DNA from 3 places in the Massilia sp. FBCC-B171 genome. Region 3 is predicted to be linked to each of the others. Evidence: predicted binding sites of a transcription regulator. Region 3 holds the regulator's gene; each other region holds the start of a gene.
The links. Region 3 encodes sigma-54, which starts transcription at its own class of promoters, with help from an activator protein. Its sites were predicted from a motif close to TGGCANGNAANCTGCTTT; they were not measured.

Region 1 (7,748 bases), 300 kb from region 3:
TGTCTTCCGCATACACGCGGCCGTTGGCGATCGTCTCCAGTGCAGCCCCAAAGCGGCCGTTGGCTTCCTTCCAGCCGAACTCCCCGTACATGCTGGTCTTCGGCACGCCCGGCAGGTAGTTGCCGCGCGGGACCGTGCCAAAACCTTCGTCGTAGATCGCGCGCAGTGCGGACAATGCCAGCTTGGCGCCCCAGCCGCCGCCGAGGTCGGCGTCGAGCGACAATTCGCCGCCCTGGCGCAGCGTGGCGCTGGCGTTGCGGTAGCTGGTGCGTCCGCCGCTCGAGACGTCGACCACCAGTTCGTCCTGGGTCTTGACCTGGAACAGCGCGGCATTCACGCGCATGCCGCTGCCGATGAAGGTTTTGATGCCCGCTTCCAGGTGGGTGCTGGTGGCCGGCTGCAGGTTGAAGTTGAAACCGGCGCCGCTGCCCGAATAAAACAGTTCGTTCAGGGTCGGCGTCTCGAAGCCGCGCGCGGCGCTGGCGTACACGTTCAGGGTTGGCGTGAGCTTGTACAGGACGCCCACCAGCGGCGTCGTGTGGCTGTAGCGCACCTTGCCGCTGTCGTTGCCGTTCGAGAGGTAATCGTCGGCCACGTCGAACTTCACGCGGCTGTGGCGCAGGCCGCCCGTGACGACCCATTCGCCGCGTTCCCATTCCGCCTGCAGATAGGGATCGACGTTGCCGACCTCGTCTTCTTCGTCGCGGCGCAGGTTGCCCCGTACGCCGAACTCGTTGCCGATGAAATTCTCGAAGCCCTGGCGCTTGTCCGTGGAGCGCCCGGTATCGATGCCGACGGTGGTGCGCAGCGTGCCGCCGTTAAAATCGCGCACGTCGCGCCAGTTGACGTCGACGCCGAGGAAGTCGCGATCGAAGTCGACCACGCCGCCCGAATGGGTGGGCGGGGCCTGGAAGCCGCGCGAGAACGACTGGTACTGCACCACGCGGCGGTTGCCGCCATAGCCGGTCACCTGCAGCCGGTTGGCGCCGAAGCGCTGCTCCCAGGTCACGCCCAGCTGCTTGTGGTCGATGCTTTTGCGGGTGTTGTAGCGCTCGGCCAGGGTGCGCTGCGGCGAGACGGGATCGGTGGTGTCGATCTCGCCGGCACGCGGGTCGCGCTGGTAAGTCGCCCAGGTGACGCCGAGCGGGTCCTGCGTGTCGTTCTGCTCCAGGCCGCTGGCGGTGAACACCAGTTTGCCGGTCGGGGAAGTCGCCATGGTCAGCTTGGCATAGGCCTGGTCGCGCCTGGCGGCGCCATGGTCGCGGTAGCCGTCGGTATCGAAGCGCGAGGCGTCGATCAGGTAGCCGATGCCGTTGGTATTGCCCTGGGTGTTGACATCGAACTTGCGCATGCCGTAGCTGCCGGCCGAGACGCTCGTCTCGACCGAGGCCGGCCCTTTCGGTTCGCGCGTAAACAGCTGGACCACGCCGCCGGAATGGTTGCCGTACAGGGCAGAGAAGGGCCCGCGCAGCACTTCGATGCGTTCGGCCATGTCCAGATTAAACGTGGCGGCCTGGCCCTGGCCGTCGGGCATGGTGGCCGGGATGCCGTCGGCGATCAGGCGCACGCCGCGCACGCCGAAGGCGGAGCGGGCGCCGAAGCCGCGCGAGGAGATCTGCAAATCCTGCGCATAGTTCTGGCGGTCGCGTGCGACCAGGCCGGGCACGGCGGCCAGCGCCTCGGAGGCGTTCACGCGCGGCTGGGTATCGCGGATCTGCGCCGCATCGATCACGTCGATGGCGGCCGGCAGGTCGAAACTGGCGTGCTCGCTGCGGCTACCGGTGACCACGACGACGTTCATCGGGCCCTGCGGCACATCTGCCGACTCGGGGGTTGGGTTGCCGGCAGCAAGCGCCGCCAGTGGCCAGCAGGCGCACAGGGCGGCGATCGCGTTCAAGCGAAATGCATGGTGCGTCATCGTTTCTCCATTGTTGTTGTCGCGCCCTGAGCGCAGGGCAGTGATGATTCAATAAGCAATATACCTGCCATGCAAAAAACACGCCCACACCCCGGTGGCATGGCGCTTGCATTTCCTTCACCAGCTGCGCACCCCGCGCATGAACAGAAAGGACGTCGACCATGCAACTGCGCTCCCTGCGCCGCTTACTCGCCCTTGCGGCCGCGCTCACCGTTTCCTGTGCCGGCGCGGCCCCGCTTGGCTACGTGCCGAACGAAAAATCGGCCACCCTCAGCGTGATCGACACCGCCAGCGGCAAAGTGGTTCGCGAGATTGCCGCCGGCAAGCGTCCGCGCGGCATTGCTGCGGATCCGGCCGGACGCGTCCTGTGGGTCACCGATGCCGGCGACGGCGCGCTGCTGGCGTTTGATGCGGCCAGCGGCGCGCTCCTTGCCAGCGTCGCGGTCGGCAAGTCGCCCGAGGGCGTCAGCGCCTCGAACGACGGGCGCCTGCTGGCCGTCGCCGTCGAGGAGAGCAACAGCGTGGTGCTGGTCGACGCCGCCACGCGCGCCGTGCTGGCCGAGATCCCGGTCCAGGGGCGCAACCCCGAGCACGCAGTATTCAGCCCGGACGGGCGCTGGCTGCTGGTCAGCGCCGAGGATGCCGAACAGGTCGACGTGATCGATGTCGGCGCGCGGCGCCAGGTGGGCAGCGTGTCGGTCGGCCTGCGTCCGCGCGGCATCGGCTTTTCCCCGGACGGGGCGCGCGCCTACATCGCCTGCGAACTGGCCGGCGCCGTGTATGTCGTCGACATGGCGGCGCGGCGCACGCTGGCCACCATAGCGGCCGGGCGCAACACGGCCGGAATTGCGGTCCACCCCAGCGGCAAGCAGGTGTATGCCAGCAATGGCATCGACGGCACGGTCAGCGTCATCGACAGTGCAACCAACAAGGTCACGGCCACGATTCCGGTCGGCAAGCGCCCCTGGAACATGGCGCTTACGCCAGACGGGAGCCGCCTGTACGTGGCCAATGGCCGCTCGGACAGCGTTTCGGTGATCGATACGGCCAGCAGCACGCGCGTGGCCGATATTCCAGTCGGGTCGCTGCCTTGGGGTGTGCTGATTCGCTGACCAGTTGTGCTGTTCCAATCTGGAGCAGGTGTACCAGAAACAAGCGGCGCGAACGGGCTGGGCACCGGCTTTCCCGGGCAAGCGGGCTGGCACGGCGCTTGCGAAACCCCAGGGGTGCTTCGACACACCCGTTGCCAACGGTCATACAACCATCATGAAAAGAGGATGACATGAATCTCGCAGACATCAGCAAGCTCGGCGTCGCCAACCCGTTCAAGCAGCGCTACGACAACTACATCGGCGGCAAGTTCGTCGCACCCGTCAAGGGCGAGTATTTCCCGAACATCACGCCGATCACCGGCCAGCCCTTCTGCGAGATCGCCCGTTCCAGCGCCGAAGACATCGAGCTGGCGCTGGACGCCGCCCACGAAGCCAAGGAAGCCTGGGGCAAGACCTCGCCCGCCGAGCGCGCCAACATCCTGAATAAAATCGCCGACCGCATCGAGCAGAACCTGGCGATGATCGCCACCGCCGAGACCATCGACAACGGCAAGCCGATCCGCGAGACGATGGCGGCCGACATTCCGCTGGCGATCGACCACTTCCGCTATTTCGCCGGCGCCATCCGCGCGCAGGAGGGCTCGATCGCCCAGATCGACCACGAAACCTATGCTTACCACTTCCATGAGCCGCTGGGCGTGGTCGGCCAGATCATTCCCTGGAATTTCCCGATCCTGATGGCGGTCTGGAAGCTGGCCCCGGCCCTCGCCGCCGGCAACTGCGTGGTGCTGAAACCGGCCGAGCAGACGCCGGCTTCGATCATGGTGCTGTTCGAACTGATCGGCGACCTGCTGCCGCCGGGCGTGGTCAACATCGTCAACGGCTTTGGCCTGGAGGCGGGCAAGCCGCTGGCGTCGAACAAGCGCATCGCCAAGATCGCCTTCACCGGCGAAACCGGCACGGGCCGCCTGATCATGGGTTATGCGGCGCAGAACCTGATCCCAGTCACGCTGGAACTGGGCGGCAAATCGCCGAACATCTTCTTCGCCGACGTGATGGACGAGGATGACGACTTCTTCGACAAATGCCTGGAAGGCTTCGCCATGTTCGCGCTGAACCAGGGAGAGGTCTGCACCTGCCCCTCGCGCGTGCTGGTCCAGGAATCGATCTACGAGCGTTTTATTGAACGTGCACTGGCGCGCGTGGCGGCGATCAAGCAGGGTAACCCGCTCGATTCGAGCACCATGATCGGCGCCCAGGCCTCGCAGGAGCAGCTCGAAAAAATCCTGTCCTACCTCGATATCGGCCGCCAGGAAGGCGCCGAGGTGCTCGCGGGCGGCGCGCGCCACGCGATCGATGGCGACCTGAAAGACGGCTATTACGTGCAGCCTACCGTGTTCAAGGGCGACAACAAGATGCGCGTCTTCCAGGAAGAGATCTTCGGGCCGGTGGTTTCCGTCACGACCTTCAAAGACGAAGCCGACGCGCTGCGCATCGCCAACGACACCCTGTATGGCCTCGGCGCCGGCCTGTGGACGCGCGACGCTTCGCGCGCCTTCCGCATGGGCCGCGCGATCCAGGCCGGGCGCGTCTGGACCAACTGCTACCACCTGTACCCGGCCCACGCCGCGTTCGGCGGCTATAAACAGTCGGGCATCGGCCGCGAAAACCACAAGATGATGCTCGACCACTACCAGCAGACCAAGAACCTCCTGGTCAGCTACAGCCCGAAAGCGCTCGGGTTCTTCTAAGCATCCAGCGGAGTAGCAACACGGTCCGGGTCCTGCCTGCGCGGCAGGGCCCAGGACCGGCGCATCCCGCGATGCCAGAATCGCTACGATTTCGGAGTTAATTTAATACGGTTTCGGAGGTATGCCATGACGACTACGCTCGAGCGCGTGACCGCGACGCCCGCCGCCCTGGATTTCATCGAGGAGCTGCGCGGGCGTCACGGCCCGCTGATGTTCTTCCAGTCCGGCGGCTGCTGCGACGGCAGCGCGCCGATGTGCTACCCGGCCGGGGAATTCAATTTGAGCGACAGCGACGTCTATCTCGGCAACCTGGGCGGCACGCCCTTCTACATGGGAATCGAGCAGTTCGGCTACTGGGAACACACCCAGCTGATCATCGACGTCGTCGCCGGGAATGGCGGCATGTTCTCGCTCGATAACGGCACCGGCCGCCGCTTCCTGACCCGCTCGCGTTTGTTTACCGACGACGAATGCGCGCTGCTGCGCTCGCAGCCGCCGCGCCCCTCCGCCTGACCGCAGCACCCATCACAACAACAGGGAGACACACTGTGAAACACCTCATCCTCTGGCTGCTTGCCGGCCTGACGGCGCTCGGCCCCGCCTACGCCCTCGACGTCACCAATGCCATGCTCGCCGCCGACGCGAAAGACACGAAAAGCGTCCTCTCCTTCGGCATGGGCACCGAAGGGCAGCGCTATTCGCCGCTCACCAACATCAACACCCGCAACGTCAGGCAGCTGGTGCCGGCCTGGTCCTTTTCCTTCGGCGGCGAAAAGCAGCGCGGCCAGGAATCGCAGCCGCTGATCCACAACGGCAAGATGTTCGTCACCGCCTCCTACTCGCGCATCTTCGCGGTCGACCTGAAAACCGGCGCCAAGCTGTGGAAGTACGAGCACCGCCTGCCCGACGGAATCATGCCCTGCTGCGACGTCGTCAACCGCGGCGCCGCCCTGTACGGCAACCTGGTCATCTTCGGCACCCTGGACGCCCAGCTGGTCGCGCTCGACCAGGAGACCGGCAAGGTAGTGTGGAAGGAAAAAGTCGACGACTACGCGGCCGGCTATTCGATGACGGCCGCGCCCTTGATTGCCAACGGCATGCTGATGACAGGCGTCTCGGGCGGCGAGTTCGGCGTGGTCGGCCGGGTCGAGGCGAGGAACCCGATGACGGGCGAACTGCTGTGGATGCGCCCGACCGTCGAAGGCCACATGGGCTACCGCTACGACAAGGAGGGCAAGCCGATCGAGAACGGCGTCACCGGCACCGTCAACAAGAGCTGGCCCGGCGACCTGTGGAAAACCGGCGGCGCCTCGACCTGGATGGGCGGCACCTATGACGCCAGCACGGGCCTGGCCTATTTCGGCACCGGCAACCCGGCGCCCTGGAACAGCCACCTGCGCCCGGGCGACAACCTGTACTCCTCGTCGACCGTGGCGCTGGACCCGAAGACCGGCCAGATCAAATGGGCCTACCAGAACACCCCGAACGACTCCTGGGATTTCGATGGCGCCAACGAGTTCGTCACCTTCGACATGAACGGCAAGCGCTACGGCGGCAAGGCCGACCGCAACGGCTTCTTCTACGTGATCGACGCCAAGGACGGCAAGCTGCAGAACGCCTTCCCGTTCGTTCGAAAAATCACCTGGGCCAGCAGCATCGACCTGAAGACGGGCCGCCCGAACTTCATCGCCGCGAACCGCCCGAGCGACCCGACCAAGGGCAATGGCGACGGCAAGAAGGGGTCGACCGTCTTCTCGGCACCCGCTTTCCTCGGCGCCAAGAACCAGATGCCGATGGCCTACAGCCCGCAGACCGGCCTGTTCTACGTGCCGGCCAACGAATGGGGCATGGACATCTGGAACGAGCCGATCTCGTACAAGAAGGGCGGCGCCTTCCTCGGCGCCGGCTTCACCATCAAGCCGCTGAACGACGACTACATCGGCGCCCTGCGCGCGGTCGACCCGAAGACCGGCAAGATCGTCTGGGAAGCAAAGAACACCGCGCCGCTCTGGGGCGGGGTGATGACCACCGCCGGCGGCCTGGTCTTCTACGGCACGCCCGAAGGCTATCTGAAGGCGCTCGACGCGAAGACCGGCAAGGAGCTCTGGAAGTTCCAGACCGGCTCCGGCGTGGTGGCGCCGCCGGTCACCTGGGAAGAGGGCGGCGTGCAGTACATCGCGGTCGTCTCGGGCTGGGGCGGCGCGGTGCCGCTGTGGGGCGGCGAAGTGGCGAAGAAGGTCAACTTCCTCGAACAGGGTGGTTCGGTCTGGGTCTTCAAGCTGCCAACCCGGATCTGATGGCGTGCGCGGCCGACCTCCAACGGCCGCGTCCCATGTGGTGCCTTTGCCGGCGGCTGCGGCTGCCGGCTTTTTTTGCGCATTCTTGAACGCATTGTGAAACCATTGTCGACCCTGCGCTTACTGCTCTGGCTGTGGATGCTGGCGCTGTTGGCGCCGCCCGCGCTTGCGGGCGTCCTGTCCCGCGACGACCTCGCCCGCCGCTTTCCCGCACCCCTGACGGTCGGCGAGCGCGCCCCGGAACTCCCGGCCTGGCCCCTGTTCAAACAGAACGGCACCGCCACCGAACTGGTGGGCTATGTCTTCGAATCGGCCGACCTGGCGCCGATCCCCGGTTTCGCCGGCGTGCCGATCAACCTGCTCGTCGCGATCGATCCGCAGGGCGTCTTCCTCGATGTCGCGGTGCTCTCGCAGCACGAGCCGGTCTTCCTCGACGGCCTGGGCGAAGCGCCCTTGTTCGCCTTTGTCAGCCAGTACAAGGGCGCCGCGCTGGGCCAGAGCATCGAGGTCGGCGGTCCGGGCGGCGCAAACCGGGTGCGGCTCGACGGCGTCGCCAAGGCCACCGCCTCGGTGCGCATCATCAACCAGAGCGTGCTGTCGGCGGCCTTGATGGTGGCGCGCGCAAAGCTTGGCTTTGCGGCCGGGCGCGATCCGAGCCGCAGCGCCCGCATTCGCAGCGACCGCTTCGAGGCCATGGACTTGACGGCCCTGCGCGCGGCCGGCCTGCTCG
Region 2 (7,748 bases), 320 kb from region 3:
CAGCACTCTGCAAACACGAAAGTGGACGTATAGGGTGTGACGCCTGCCCGGTGCTGGAAGATTAAATGATGGGGTGCAAGCTCTTGATTGAAGTCCCAGTAAACGGCGGCCGTAACTATAACGGTCCTAAGGTAGCGAAATTCCTTGTCGGGTAAGTTCCGACCTGCACGAATGGCGTAACGATGGCCACACTGTCTCCTCCCGAGACTCAGCGAAGTTGAAATGTTTGTGATGATGCAATCTACCCGCGGCTAGACGGAAAGACCCCATGAACCTTTACTGTAGCTTTGCATTGGACTTTGAACCAATCTGTGTAGGATAGGTGGGAGGCTTTGAAGCGGGGACGCCAGTTCTCGTGGAGCCATCCTTGAAATACCACCCTGGTTTGTTTGAGGTTCTAACCTTGGTCCGTTATCCGGATCGGGGACAGTGCATGGTAGGCAGTTTGACTGGGGCGGTCTCCTCCTAAAGTGTAACGGAGGAGTTCGAAGGTACGCTAGGTACGGTCGGACATCGTGCTAATAGTGCAATGGCATAAGCGTGCTTAACTGCGAGACCGACAAGTCGAGCAGGTACGAAAGTAGGACATAGTGATCCGGTGGTTCTGTATGGAAGGGCCATCGCTCAACGGATAAAAGGTACTCTGGGGATAACAGGCTGATTCCTCCCAAGAGTTCATATCGACGGGGGAGTTTGGCACCTCGATGTCGGCTCATCACATCCTGGGGCTGTAGCCGGTCCCAAGGGTATGGCTGTTCGCCATTTAAAGTGGTACGTGAGCTGGGTTTAAAACGTCGTGAGACAGTTTGGTCCCTATCTGCCGTGGGCGTTGGAAATTTGAAGGGGGCTGCTCCTAGTACGAGAGGACCGGAGTGGACGAACCTCTGGTGTACCGGTTGTCACGCCAGTGGCATTGCCGGGTAGCTAAGTTCGGAAGAGATAACCGCTGAAAGCATCTAAGCGGGAAACTTGCCTTGAGATGAGATTTCCCGGAGCCTTGAGCTCCTTGAAGGGTCGTTCGAGACCAGGACGTTGATAGGCTGGGTGTGGAAGTGCAGTAATGCATTAAGCTAACCAGTACTAATTGCCCGTACGGCTTGTCCCTATAACCTTAGCAGGTTATAAAAGTAAGATTACAGTGCTGTTTGTTGATACGCACCACTACCAAAACCTACTTCTTCCAGATTCAGAGCCTTGTTCGCACCAGCGGACACAGCTCGTACAAGTTATGCCTGATGACCATAGCAAGTCGGTCCCACCCCTTCCCATCCCGAACAGGACCGTGAAACGACTTTGCGCCGATGATAGTGCTGCAACCAGTGTGAAAGTAGGTTATCGTCAGGCTAGTTATAAGAAAAACCCCACCAGGTGATCCTGGTGGGGTTTTTTGCTTTGGGCGGCCGATCCTGTACCTGAGCCAGGCGCCACGCTACCTGAAGTTACGTTGAAAACTTTGTCCTGACGACTAGACTGAACCCATGTTCCCAGTTCGGAATGGACTGATCATGGACACGCAATGTAAACGCGGGGCAATCCGGTTCGTTGCCGCATTGCTGCTCGCTCTCGGACTTGGAGGCTGCGCATACGCGCCCTACGCCGCCTACGACCCCTATTACGCCGGCTACAGCTATTACGGCTATCCGACCTATGTCGGACCGCCTGTCTCGCTGAGTCTCGGCTTCAGCTATTTCGATCATCACCATTCCCATCACGGTCACCATGGCGGCTACCACGGCCGATATCATGGCGGTCACCGCAGCCACCATGGCGGCTACCGGCATGGCGGGTGGCACGGCCGCGGCCGGCATTGACACGCCGCGCTAGCACCTCAGGCATTCCTTCCCGCACTTACCGCATACCGGCCAGCCCTGCGAGCCGCGTGGCACGCCGCTTGCATTCTCCCCCTTCTGCGTGTGCCAGGCGCCGTCCGCACCATGCGTCAACGCAGACGGCGGAACACCACTGTCCCCCGATTGGAACAAGCGACGCAGCAGTGTTGCAGTTTCGGAGCGACAGCGCGCCACGGCACACTTGTTTCCAACCAGTCCGCCAGCACGGTGGACCTCATCGACCAGAAAGATGCCATGAAAACGAGAGCAGCCATTGCGTGGAAGGCCGGAGCCCCCCTGTCCATTGCCGAAGTTGACCTGGAAGGACCGCGCGCCGGCGAGGTACTGGTGGAGATCAAGGCGACCGGGATCTGCCATACCGATTACTACACCTTGTCCGGTGCCGATCCTGAAGGCATTTTCCCTTCCATCCTCGGACACGAGGGCGCCGGCGTCGTGCTCGAAACCGGCCCGGGCGTCACCTCGGTCCAGCGCGACGACCACGTGATCCCGCTCTACACGCCCGAATGCCGGCAATGCAAATTCTGCCTGTCGCGCAAGACCAATTTGTGCCAGTCGATCCGCTCGACCCAGGGCCGCGGCCTGATGCCCGACGCCACCTCGCGCTTCTCCCTCGATGGCCAACCCCTGTTCCACTACATGGGCACCTCGACCTTTTCGAATTACATCGTTGTCCCGGAAATTGCATTGGCCAAGATCCGGCCGGACGCGCCGTTTGATAAAGCCTGCTACATCGGCTGCGGCGTGACCACCGGCGTGGGCGCGGTCGTGTTCTCGGCCAAGGTCGAGGCCGGCGCCAACGTCGTCGTGTTCGGCCTGGGCGGCATCGGCCTGAACGTGATCCAGGGCGCGCGCATGGTGGGCGCCGACAAGATCATCGGCGTCGACATCAACCCGGGCCGGGTCGAGATCGCCCGTAAATTCGGCATGACCCATTTCGTCAATCCGAACGAGGTCGGCAACATCGTCGACCACATCGTGCAATTGACCGACGGCGGCGCCGACTTTTCCTTCGAATGCGTCGGCAACACGCAGTTGATGCGCCAGGCGCTCGAGTGCACGCACAAGGGATGGGGCCAATCCTTCATCATCGGCGTCGCCGCCGCCGGCCAGGAAATCAGCACCCGGCCCTTCCAGCTGGTCACCGGGCGCCAGTGGAAAGGTTCCGCTTTCGGGGGCGCACGCGGCCGCACCGACGTGCCGAAGATCGTCGACTGGTACATGGACGGCAAGATCAATATCGACGACCTGATCACCCATACCTTGCCTCTCGATCGCATCAACGAGGGCTTCGAGCTGATGAAGAGCGGTCAGTCGATCCGCTCGGTAGTGCTGTACTAACCAACCAGGGAGGCATCATGAGCACAGCAGTAAACATCCATCCGGCCGTCGACGGCATCAAGCGGGCAGAGGCCGGTTTTTCAGGCGGCACCTTGTCCTGCCTGTGCGCCAGCAATCCGGTGACGGTCGAGATCAAGGGGCAGGTCGCGCACAACCACGTATGCGGCTGCACCAAATGCTGGAAACCGGCCGGCGCCCTGTTTTCCCAGGTCGCCGTGGTCGGCCGCGAAAACGTCCGCGTCACCGCCAACGAAGACAAGCTGCAAGTGGTCGACGAGAGCGCCACGATCCAGCGCCATGCCTGCCGCGACTGTGGCGTGCACATGTACGGCCGCATCGAAAACACGGGCCACGCCTTCCATGGCTTGGACTTCGTGCATACCGAGCTGTCGAAGGAGCGCGGCTGGGCGGCGCCCGAGTTCGCCGCTTTCGTCTCGTCGGCCATCGAAGGGGGCGCACGTCCCGAGCAGATGGGTGCAATCCGCGCGCGCCTGAACGAGATTGGCCTGCCTCCCTACGACGCCCTGTCGCCGGCCCTGATGGATGCGATCTCGACCCATGTCGCCAAAACCCGCGGCGTGTTGAAAGACGCCTGACGCATACGCCGGCGCCGCCGGCAAGGGCGGTCCGCAGGCCGGACCGCTTGCCCGCAACATGGAGACAAGATGAAGCGACACCTTCTGCTGTTGGCTGTTTCAATCGCGCCACTCACTGCCCAGGCCAACGATTTCCCGACCAGCGGCCGGGTCGAGTACGTGCTCGAGTGCATGCAAAAACATGAGAGCAAGTACGAGTACCTCTACAAATGTTCCTGCGCCATCGACCACATCGCCAAACACATGCCCTATGACGAGTACGTGACGATGTCGACCGCCTTGCGCAACCAGACCCTGTCGGGGGAACGGGGCGCGCTGTTCCGCGACCCGGCGCCGGTCAAGGAAATGGCCAGCAAGTACAAGGCGCTGCAGGACAGCGCCAACAAGGCCTGCCGTGTGCCGGAACGCTGAGACCGGTGTGCCGCCGGGCGCTGCGCCACGGATGGCACAGGTTGCAGAACCACTGTCACGAATCCTGAACACGCTGTCACGCAGCACCGGCGGGTCCAGGGGCAGCGCGGCACGGCCGGCCCAGCCGGACGCACTGGCACGCTAAGTGCTGTGTTGATGGTGGGGCTACCCGCCTGTCGTCATTGGAAAGTTGAAGAGCGCTGGACCAGGTCGCACCGCATATAAAACCAAAGGAGACTTAACCATGTCATTTACCAAAAGACTCATCCGCTGGTGGCCGTGCCTGGCGCTGGCGGCCACCCCCGCATTTGCTGCCAGTTCCGACGTCGAACAGCTGACCAAGGATCCCAAAAACTGGGCCATGCAGTCAGGGAACATGGCAAACCACCGGTACAGCGAACTCAAGCAGATCACCAGCAAGAACGCCAAAAACCTGCAGGTGGCCTGGACCTTCTCGACCGGCGTGCTGCGCGGCCACGAAGGCGGCCCGCTCGTCATTGGCGACACCATGTACATCCACAGCCCCTTCCCGAACAAGGTGTTTGCCATCTCCCTGGAAGACCAGAGCATCCGCTGGAAGTACGAGCCTAAACAGGATCCGACCGTGATCCCTGTGATGTGCTGCGACACGGTGAACCGTGGTGTCGCCTACGCCAACGGCAAGATCTTCCTGCAGCAGGCCGACACCACCCTGGTAGCCCTCGATGCGAAGACCGGCGCCGAACTCTGGAAAAACAAGGTGGGCGATCCGAAGATCGGCGAAACCACGACCAATACCCCGCACGTGTTCAAGGACAAGATACTGACCGGCATCAGCGGCGGCGAGTTCGGCGTGCGCGGACGCATCACGGCGCACGACATGAACACCGGCAAGGTGCTGTGGAAGGCCTTCAGCACGGGCCCCGACAACGAGATGATCGTCGATCCCGCGAAAACCATGACCTGGACCGACGGCAAAATGGCGCCGATCGGCCCCGACTCTTCGCTGAAAAGCTGGAAGGGCGACCAGTGGAAGCTGGGCGGCGGCACGACCTGGGGCTGGTACAGCTATGACCCGGCCACCAACCTGGTCTATTACGGTACCGGCAACCCGAGCACCTGGAATCCACGCCAGCGTCCCGGCGACAACAAGTGGACGATGACCATTTTTGCGCGCGACCTCGACACGGGAATGGCGAAATGGGTCTACCAGATGACGCCGCACGACGAGTGGGATTATGACGGCGTTAACGAAATGATCCTGGCCGACATCAAGGTCAAGGGCACCCCGCGCAAGGCCCTGGTGCACTTCGACCGCAACGGCTTCGCCTACACGCTCGACCGCGTCAGCGGCGAACTGCTGGTGGCTGAAAAATTCGATCCGAAAGTGAACTGGGCGACCCACGTCGACATGAAGAGCGGCCGTCCGCAAGTGGTGGCCAAGTACAGCACCGACAAGAACGGGCCCGACTTCAATTCGAAGGGCATCTGCCCCTCGGCACTGGGCACCAAGGACCAGCAGCCGGCCACCTACAACCGCAAGACCGGCCTGTTCTACGTCCCGACCAACCACGTGTGCATGGACTACGAGCCCTTCCAGATCGAGTACACCGCGGGCCAGCCGTATGTCGGCGCGACCCTCTCGATGTACGCCGCGCCGAACAGCCATGGCGGTCTGGGTAATTTCGTTGCCTGGGACGCCGGCACCGGAAAAATCGTCTGGTCGAAACCGGAGAAATTCTCGGTCTGGAGCGGCGCATTGTCGACCGCCGGCGACGTCGTGTTCTACGGCACCCTGGAAGGCCACCTCAAGGCGGTCGACCTGAACGGCAAGGAGCTGTGGAAATTCAAGACCCCATCCGGGATCATCGGCAACGTCCACACCTGGGAATACAAGGGCAAGCAATACATCGGCGTGCTGTCGGGGATCGGCGGCTGGGCCGGGATCGGGCTCGCGGCCGGCCTGACCAAGGGTACCGAAGGCCTGGGCGCGGTGGGCGGCTACAAGGACCTGGCCAAGTACACCGAGCTCGGCGGCGTGCTGACCGTATTCGCCCTGCCTGACCGTTAAAGGTCCCCTAAGCGCCACGCATGATCGATGCTGTGTAACTGAATAGAGGGCGGTCGCCGGCCACGGCCCGCGGCCGACCCTCGCTTGCCAGGAATGGATATGAACAGACTCATGAAGAAAGCAGTCATCGTCGCCGCATGCTGGAGCGTGGCGGTGATGACCGGATTGGTGTCCGCATCCGCGCTGGCCGCCGATGCGGCGCCTTATAAGGTCGCCGAGGGCAACAAGGTCGATGCGCAAACCCTGAGCGGCTGGAAGACCTGGCGCGCCATGGCCTGCGAGCGTTGTCACGGCGCCGCCCAGGAAGGCATGGTCGGCCCCTCGCTGGTCAACAGTTTACGGGTGCTGAGCAAGGACGAGTTCAAGGCGATCGTGCTCAAGGGCCGCATCGAGAAGGGCATGCCGAATTTCGACAGCAGCAAGATGGTAAGCGAAAACATCGACAACCTGTATGCCTATCTGAAGGGGCGCTCGGATGGCGCCATCGAACCTGGCCGCCTGCAGGAGATCGGTAAATGAGGTGGCGCCCCAAGTGGGAGCCGCTGCTGGCGGGCGGGGCCTGCGTGCTCGCATTCTTCGGGGGCGCGGCCATCGCCCAGCCCACGCCCGCACCCGGATTCGACAAGGTGCTTCGGGTTTGCCAGGACCCGAATAATTTGCCGCTGTCGAACCAGGCGCTGGCCGGTTTCGAGAACAAGATTGCCGCGCTGTTTGCGCAGCAACTGGGCTGGAAGCTGGAACACACCTGGTTCCCGCAACGAATGGGCTTTATCCGCAATACCTTGCGCGCCAAGGAGGAGCATGCCGACCATTTCAAGTGCGACCTGGTCACGGGTGTTCCCAAGGGCTTCGACATGGCGGCCACCACGCGGCCGTATTACCGCTCCAGCTATGCCATGGCCTATGTCAAGGGCGAGGGGCTGGACCGGGTGCGCAGCCTCGACGACGTCATGGCGCTCGATCCCGAACAACGCAAGAAACTGCGCTTCGGCGCCTTCGCCGGCTCGCCCGTCACCGAGTGGCTGCTGCAGAATAACCTGATGGAGCAAGTCGCCTGGTACCAGAGCCAGACCGGCGACGCCGAACAGTATCCCGGCGAAATCATCGAAAAAGACCTGGCCAGCGGGAAGATCGATATCGCGTTTGCCTGGGGCCCGATCGCCGGCTATTTCGCCAAAAGTTCCCGCTCCGCGCCGATTGCCGCCATTCCCCTGGCATCGAAGCCGGGCATGAAATTCGATTTCGAGATCGCGATGGCGGTGCGCCACGCCGACAAGGATTTCAGGCAGCGCATCGATCAGCTGATCCTCGCCAACGAAGCGAAGATCCATGCGATCCTCGAGCAATACGGCGTGCCGCTGCTCGAAGCGCAAGTGGCCTCCCTATCGGCAGCACCCGCGGCAGCATCAGCGGCGCCACCAGCGGCGAAGTCGCCATGAGCCGCCTATTGCCAGGCCGCCCGGTCTCGCGCGCGGCGGCCGTGTGCCTTGCCTTCAACGT
Region 3 (7,748 bases):
CACCGACGACAAGGAATGCCCTGTTGCGGTATCATCGGGGCATGCACATTGTTCTCATCACCGGTATCTCCGGCTCGGGCAAGTCGGTTGCCCTGAATGTCCTGGAAGACGCGGGTTACTACTGCGTCGACAATCTGCCGCCGGCCTTGCTGCCGCAGCTGGTTGATTCCGTCTCCGGCACCACGGCCAAGCTGGCCGTCGCGGTCGACGCGCGCAGCGCCGAATCGCTGGCCGAGCTGCCCGTCACGGTGCGTACGCTCAAGGATGAAGGCCATCAGGTCAAGGTGCTGTTCCTGACCTCGAGCACCCACTCGCTGGTGGCGCGTTTTTCGGAAACGCGGCGCAGCCATCCGTTGTCGCACACCCTGCTGCCAGGCCAGAATCCGGCCGCGCGCCGCACCCTCATCGAGTGTATTGCCGAAGAGCGCGAGCGCCTCGGCGCGATCGAGCAGCTCGGTCACGTGATCGACACCTCCGAAGCCTCGGCGAATAAGCTGCGCGCCTGGATCAAGGAACTGGCGGAAGTCCAGCACGCACCGCTGACCCTGTTCTTCGAATCCTTCGCCTTCAAGGTCGGCGTGCCGCTCGACGCCGACTTCGTGTTCGACGTGCGCGCCATCCCGAACCCGTACTACGACCTCGCCCTGCGCCCGCTGACCGGCAAGGACGCCCCCGTCATCGCCTTCCTCGACGCCCAGCCGAGCGCCACCGAGATGCTGCAGGATATCTGCAAGTTCGTGGAAAAGTGGCTGCCCTCGTTCAAGACCGATAACCGCAGCTACCTGACGGTGGCGGTCGGCTGCACGGGCGGGCAGCATCGCTCGGTCTACATGGCCGAGCGACTCGCCGCTTATTTCAACGAGACCGAGCGCGTGGTGCTGAGGCATCGCGAGCAGTCGTAACGACCCACCGTGCCATTTTGGGTTGGGTAGGGTGGGCACTCTGTGCCCACGCGGTACAACGTTCGCGTGCCGGTCAGGGTGATTTTTTCAGGCGCCGCGTGTTGGATGACGGCGGGGCCGCGGGCCGTAAGGTAGCGCCCGTACCGCGTGGGCACTCCGTGCCCAACCGACGTTCAATCCAAATGCCGCAGCGGATGCGCGTGATCCGGCCACACCGGCGCGAAAAACTGGTCCACCATCTCGGGCGTCACCTCTGCCAGGCTGGCAGGCTTCCACTGGGGCGCATTGTCCTTGTCGATCACCAGCGCGCGCACGCCCTCCAACACTTCGCCGTGTTCGAAATTGCGGCGCACCAGCGAGCGCTCCATGCGCAGGCAGTCGGCCACGTTCATCGCGGCGCCACGCAGCAGCATCTCGCGCGTCACGCACATCATCAGCGGCGAACGCTGGCGCATCGCCGATAAGGCCTTCTGTGCGAACGGCGTCTCGTCGCCTTCGAGCGAGGTCATGATGGCGGCTACCGAAGCGGCGCCGAAATGACTGTCGATCGCAGCGCGCTGCGTCTGCAATACGCTCTCGCCCGCATCGGCGGCAAAGCGTGCGCCAAACGCGCGGATCGCGTCCGCCAGCTGCGCACCCGGCGTCGTGTCGATCAGCGCGTTCAGTTCGGGAACCTGCGCGCCCGGCACGAAGACGTCGGCCAGGCCCACATACAGCGCGTCCGCCGCGCTGATCGTCAAGCCCGTCAAGCCAAGGTAATTGCCCAGCTGCCCAGGCGCGTGCGACAGGAAATAGCTGCCGCCGACATCCGGGAACAGGCCGATGTTCACTTCCGGCATGGCCATCTTCGTGCGCTCGGTCACGATGCGCAGGCCCGTCTCGGGACCGCCCTGGGCGATGCCCATGCCGCCGCCCATCACCACGCCATCCATGAGCGAGATATACGGCTTCGGATAGAAGTAAATTAAATGGTTCAGCGCGTATTCTTCGGTGAAGAAATCTTCCAGCAGCGCGCTGCCGCCGGTTGGCGTGGCGTGGCCGGCTTCGTGGAAGAAGCGGATGTCGCCGCCCGCACACAGCGCTTTTTCGCTGCTGCTGGTGAGCACAACGGCGGCCACCGACGCGTCGTCGCGCCAGGCCAGCAAAATCTCGGTCAGGCGCCGCACCATCGCCAGCGACAGCGAATTGAGGGCTTTCGGACGGTCAAGGGTGATGATGCCGGTGCCGTTGGCAACGCGGGTCAGGACGTGATCGGTCATGGTGGGTAGCATGGTTGAAGAGACATGCATTTTACCCGCACGCGCAATTGAAAAGGGCGCCTTGCGGCGCCCTCGTTCAGACGGTGCTCAGTGCTGATCAGAACGCAGCAGCGGCCTCTCCGCCTTCAGGACGGCGCTTGAGCGCCTCGTGACCATGGTCTTTCAGAATCGACTTGTACTTCATCACCTGACGATCCAGCCTGTCCATCAACAGGTCGATGGCGGCATACAGGTCGTGCGCCACACTTTCCACGTGCACCATCTTGCCGGACAGGCGCAAGTTAATCTCGGCTTTTTGCCTTTTGTCTTTTTCGGTGAGATTGTCGATGGCGAGGATCACGTGGGAATCGATCACTTGATCGAAATGGCGGGTGATGCGTTCGAGCTTGTTCTGTACGTATTCACGAATGGCGGGGGTGACGTCGAGGTGGTGGCCACTGATGGTGAGATTCATACACACTCCTTAGATAAATGCGCGGCGCCGCATTCGCGCTTGGGTCGCGCCTGGGGCCGCTGTTACAAGGATTTGCGGAGACTGACGGGAGGAATCTTGAGTGCCTCGCGGTATTTGGCAACCGTGCGGCGCGCAATGACCATGCCTTGTTCCCCGAGCATTTCCGCGATCTTACTGTCGGATAATGGGTTCTTTGGGTCCTCTGCTCCTGTCAGCTGCGCGATAAGCGCCCGTATCGCCGTAGACGATGCTTCGCCCCCCGCTTCGGTGGCGACGTGGCTTCCGAAGAAATACTTCAGCTCAAACATGCCGTGCGGGGTCAGCATGAATTTCTGAGTTGTTACACGAGAAATGGTGCTCTCGTGCAGACCCAGTGTATCAGCAATCTCGCGAAGCACAAGGGGACGCATCGCAACCGCGCCATGGCTGAAAAAGTTGCGCTGACGCTCCACAATTGCCTGCGAAACACGCAGGATCGTGTCGAAGCGCTGGCGCATATTCTTGATCAGCCACTTCGCTTCCTGCAGCTGCGCGCTCATCTGGCCTTCGCCTTTTCCGCCCTTGAGCAGGTTGGCATACACGTTGTTCACGCGCAGGCGCGGCATGACTTCGTTGTTCAGCGTGACGGCCCAGCCGCCCTTCGTCTTGCGGACAATAACGTCCGGAACGACATAGCCCGACACGCTCGATGCAAAGGCCGCGCCGGGATGCGGATTGCACTGGCGGATCACCGCTTGCGCTTCGCGCAGGTCTTCGTCGTCGCAGTCGAGCGCCTTTTTCAGCTTGTTGAATTCGCGCTGCGCGAACCAGGTGAGATAGCCCTCGACGATTTTCAGGGCCATGCGCCGCGTCACCAGCGGCACGCCCGGCATGCTGCGGATCTGCAGCGCCAGGCATTCGGAGGCGCTGCGCGCACCGACGCCGACCGGATCGAGGCTTTGCACCAGCGCCAGCGCGCAGCGCAGCTCATCCATCTCGATCTCGAGTTCCTCGGGCAGGCGCGCGTGGATCTCATCCAACTGCTCTTCCAGGTAGCCGTTGTCGTCGATGGCGTCGATCACCAGCTCGGCCAGCACGCGGTCGCGGTCGGTCACGCCCGTCACCCGCACCTGCTCCATCAGGTGCTCGCGCAGCGTGACGCCGATGCCGCCCAGCTGCGGGCGCCCGTCGTCGTCGTTCTCGCTGCCGGCGCTGCGCGTGCCCTCGCCCCAGTCGGCGTCGGCGTCGGCGCGTTCGACCTCGCCGCCGCCCTCCGCGCCTTCGCCCGCGTCCGGCGCGGGGGGCGCGTCTTCACCGTTGGGCGCGGGCGCTTCGGGCGCCTGCGGCGGCGCGTCGTTGATCGCGCCGTCGGCCAGCAGGCGCACCGAGTGGTCGAGCGGATCGTCGAGGCGCTCGAGCAGCGGATTGTCGGACAGGATTTGCTCGATCTCCTGGTGCAGTTCGAGCGTCGACAGCTGCAGCAGCCGGATCGACTGTTGAAGCTGCGGCGTGAGCGCCAGGTGCTGCGAAGTCCGGAGTTGCAGGGATTGTTTCATGGCCCGTTCGTAGACTACATGCGGAAGTGTTCGCCCAGGTAGACGCGCCGTACCGACTCGTCGGCGATGATGTCGTCGGGACGTCCCGACGCCAGCACCGCGCCCTGGTTGATGATGTAGGCGCGGTCGCAGATGCCCAGCGTCTCGCGCACGTTGTGGTCGGTGATCAGCACGCCAATGCCGCGCTCCTTCAGGAAGCGCACGATGCGCTGGATCTCGATCACGGCAATCGGGTCGACGCCGGCGAACGGTTCGTCGAGCAGCACGAAGCGCGGGTTGGTGGCCAACGCACGCGCGATCTCGACGCGCCGGCGTTCACCGCCCGACAGCGACAGCGCCGGGTTCTCGCGCAGCTTTTCGATCTGCAGTTCGCCCAGCAGCGAATCGAGCCGCTCGTTGATCGCCGCCTTGCTCAAGGCCTTGCCGTTCTCGTCGTGCTGCAGTTCGAGCACGGCGCGGATATTGTCTTCCACCGTCAGCTTGCGAAACACCGAGGCTTCCTGCGGCAGGTAAGACAAACCCATCACCGCGCGCCGGTGGATCGGCAGGCTCGAAATGTCGGCGCCGTTGATCTCGATGGTGCCGGCGTCCGACGGCACGAGGCCGACGATCATGTAGAACGAGGTGGTCTTGCCGGCGCCGTTGGGGCCGAGCAGGCCGACGACTTCGCCGCAGCCCACTTCCAGCGACACGTCGCGCACGACCAGGCGCTTGCCGTAGCTTTTTTGCAGGCCACGCACGACCAGGGTGCTGCGGGTGTCGGCAACGTCTTTCATCATCATTGCTTGCCCGCCGCTGAAGTCGAAGGGGCAGCCGCCCTCGGCGCCGGCGTGGCGGCCGCGGGAGCGGCGGCCGGCGCGGCGGCGGGCGCCGTGCGGCGCGGTGCGATGATCAGGGTGCCGCGTCCGCCGCCAACCTTGCTCTCGCCGCTCGGGTCGTTGCGCACGCTCGCCACTTCGCGCCGGCTGTCGTAGGAGATGTAGGCGCCATCGAGTTCGTTGGTCAGGCGTCCATTTTCGAGCTCTTTCACCACCGCCTTCGAGAACAGCTTGACCACTTCCACGCGCTCGTCGTATTCGATGCGTTCGGCTTGCCCTTCCATCCACAGGTCGGGACCGCCGTCGCGCTTCTGGCGGAAGGTGGCGACGCGGCCCGGGCCCGCGGTGAGCGTGACGCTCATATAGCCTTCCGGCGTTTCTTTCACCAGCGCGCGGTCCGACTTCATGGTCAGCGTGCCGCGCGTGAGGATGACGTTGCCCGTCAGGATGCGCGTCTGCGTGACTTCGTCGACGTCGAGCGAATCGAAGGAGATGACGGCTTGCTTGAGCGAGTCGGCACGCTCGGCGGACGCCGACAGCGACAGCAGCGAGAAGAAAGCGGCGGCGACGATATTGTGAAAGCTGTTTTTCATTGAGCTCGTTCCTGTTATTTGGGTGGCGCCTGCGCTGGACGCGGCGGATAGACGATCTGGCCGCGCCCGCCGAGGTGCAGCTTCTGGGTCGGGTTCTCGGCAACCATGCCGATTCCGTTGGCCGTGGCCGCGCCCAGGGTCATCTGGACCGGACGGTCGGTTTTCACGATCTCTTCGTCGGCCAGCAGGGTCAGCGCCTCGGTGCGCGCGTGCAGGGCCTCGCTTTTCGGCGTGGCCGGACGCTTGATGTCGACATTGCCCATCAACTCGACGCGGTTCTCGCCATGGTAGACCTGGCCCCGGTCCGAATGGATGGTCATGCGCGGACGGCTGGGGTCCATGCTTTCGACGATCGGCTTCGAGACATCCGAAACATCGTTTTCGGGATGGTGGGCCAGGCGCGCGCCCGACATCACATAGCGCGGCACGCCCTTGTCCGTCATGCGCACGAAACTGAAATTCTCGACGATGTAATCCGGCTCGTTCAGGCTGCTCCCAATGCCCGGCGTGTCGTCGGAATCGAAGGCCTGCAGCAGCCAGAAGCTGCCGAAAGCGAAGAACACGGCCGTGAGCATCAGCGCCAGCGTACGCCAGCGGTGCGCGGTGCGTTTGTTCACGTAGGTCGCCATGCGGTCATCACGCGAAGTAAGGCGCAAGCGCCTGTTCGTACGTGCCCTGAGCGCGCATCACCATGTCGCACACTTCGCGCACGGCGCCGCGTCCGCCGCCGGCCTTGGTGACGTAATGCGCGCGGTGCTGCACTTCCGGGTGCCCGGTCGGCACCGTCACGGCAAAGCCGACCTTGGAGAGCAGCGGCATGTCGATCACGTCGTCGCCGATGTAGCCGCACTGCTCGGCGGTCAGGCTCAGCTGCGCCAGCAGTTCGGCGAAGGCGATGCGCTTGTCGTGGAACCCCTGCCAGACGTGGGTGATGCCGAGGTCTTTCGCGCGCGCGACCACGATCGGCGATTTACGGGCGCTGATGATGGCGGTGGCCACGCCCGTCTTTTGCAGCAGCTGGATGCCCAGGCCGTCGAGCACGTTGAAGGTCTTGGTAATTTCACCGTCCGGGCCATACGTCAGGCTGCCGTCGGTCAGGATGCCGTCGACGTCGAAGATCATGACCTTGACGCGCGCGGCGCGTTCGATGTGGGCCAGGGGCGTGACGAGGGTGGTTGCTGAGCTGCTCATCAGATCACCTTGGCACGGGTCAGGTCGTGGATGTGCAGCGCGCCGACCAGCAGGCCCGCTTCGTCGACCACCAGCATCTGGTTGATGCGGAATTCTTCCATGATCGCTACCGCATCGACCGCCAGCTGATCGGGATGCACGGTGCGCGCGCCGAGGTGCATGACGTCGCGGATGGTAAGGTTCGAAAAATCCTGCACGCGCTCGATCAGGCGGCGCAGGTCGCCGTCGGTGAACACGCCGAGCGGCTTGAAGCCAGGGTCGACCACGGCCGTCATGCCCATGCCCTTCTGGCTGATTTCGAGCAGCGCGCGCGTGAGCGGCGTGTCCGGCGTGACGGCGGGAATGGCGTCGCCGCTGCGCATCACGTCGCGCACGTGGGTCAGCAGGCGCCGTCCCAGCGCGCCTCCCGGATGCGAGCGCGCGAAGTCTTCTTCACGGAAGCCCCGTGCGTCGAGCAGGGCCACGGCCAGCGCATCGCCCAGGGCCAGCGTGACGGTGGTGCTGGCGGTCGGCGCCAGGTTCATCGGGCAGGCTTCCTTGGCCACCGAGATGTCGAGGTGGACGTCGGCCAGCTGCGCCAGGCGCGATTGCGGCTTGCCGGTCATGGCGATCAGGGGCGCGCCCATGCGCTTGACGACCGGCAGGATGTCCATCAGCTCCGACGATTCGCCGGAATTCGAGATGGCGATGAAGACGTCTTGCGAGGTCACCATGCCGAGGTCACCGTGGGCGGCTTCGCCGGGGTGCACGAACATGGCCGGGGTGCCGGTCGAGGCCAGGGTCGCGGCGATCTTGCGCGCGATGTGGCCGGACTTGCCCATGCCCGAGACGACCACGCGGCCGGTGCAGGCGTACAGCACGGCGACGGCCCGTACCAGGCTGTCGTCATTGCCGAGGCGTGCATGCAGGGCCGAAATCGCATCGGCTTCGATCGCGAGGGTCTCGCGCGCCAGTTCCAGCACGCGCCCCGCCTGGTTCTCGTCAAAACTGTTCAGC

Region 1: a site for sigma-54 is predicted at 2,014-2,031, ahead of NMB41_RS23550 (beta-propeller fold lactonase family protein). Genes of this name have one in related genera too.
Region 2: a site for sigma-54 is predicted at 4,333-4,350, ahead of NMB41_RS23625 (methanol/ethanol family PQQ-dependent dehydrogenase). Genes of this name have one in related genera too.

What each region holds. Positions count from the first base shown of each region.
Region 1 covers NZ_CP101443.1:5,202,568-5,210,315, reverse strand. Annotated here, with positions in the region: gene NMB41_RS23555 (TonB-dependent receptor family protein) at 1-1,918, opposite strand, end outside; gene NMB41_RS23550 (beta-propeller fold lactonase family protein) at 2,080-3,030, shown strand; gene adh (aldehyde dehydrogenase) at 3,201-4,721, shown strand; gene NMB41_RS23540 (DUF779 domain-containing protein) at 4,848-5,234, shown strand; gene NMB41_RS23535 (methanol/ethanol family PQQ-dependent dehydrogenase) at 5,348-7,018, shown strand; gene NMB41_RS23530 (4Fe-4S binding protein) at 7,115-7,748, shown strand, end outside.
Region 2 covers NZ_CP101443.1:5,225,655-5,233,402, reverse strand. Annotated here, with positions in the region: rRNA gene NMB41_RS23655 (23S ribosomal RNA) at 1-1,105, shown strand, start outside; rRNA gene rrf (5S ribosomal RNA) at 1,232-1,344, shown strand; gene NMB41_RS23645 (hypothetical protein) at 1,506-1,811, shown strand; gene NMB41_RS23640 (S-(hydroxymethyl)glutathione dehydrogenase/class III alcohol dehydrogenase) at 2,085-3,191, shown strand; gene gfa (S-(hydroxymethyl)glutathione synthase) at 3,209-3,787, shown strand; gene NMB41_RS23630 (hypothetical protein) at 3,857-4,198, shown strand; gene NMB41_RS23625 (methanol/ethanol family PQQ-dependent dehydrogenase) at 4,443-6,248, shown strand; gene NMB41_RS23620 (c-type cytochrome) at 6,405-6,767, shown strand; gene NMB41_RS23615 (quinoprotein dehydrogenase-associated putative ABC transporter substrate-binding protein) at 6,764-7,687, shown strand; gene NMB41_RS23610 (hypothetical protein) at 7,684-7,748, shown strand, end outside.
Region 3 covers NZ_CP101443.1:4,905,723-4,913,470, forward strand. Annotated here, with positions in the region: gene rapZ (RNase adapter RapZ) at 42-902, shown strand; gene NMB41_RS22275 (enoyl-CoA hydratase/isomerase family protein) at 1,076-2,161, opposite strand; gene hpf (ribosome hibernation-promoting factor, HPF/YfiA family) at 2,259-2,615, opposite strand; gene NMB41_RS22285 (RNA polymerase factor sigma-54) at 2,678-4,150, opposite strand; gene lptB (LPS export ABC transporter ATP-binding protein) at 4,165-4,926, opposite strand; gene lptA (lipopolysaccharide transport periplasmic protein LptA) at 4,929-5,561, opposite strand; gene lptC (LPS export ABC transporter periplasmic protein LptC) at 5,576-6,178, opposite strand; gene NMB41_RS22305 (KdsC family phosphatase) at 6,198-6,752, opposite strand; gene NMB41_RS22310 (KpsF/GutQ family sugar-phosphate isomerase) at 6,752-7,748, opposite strand, start outside.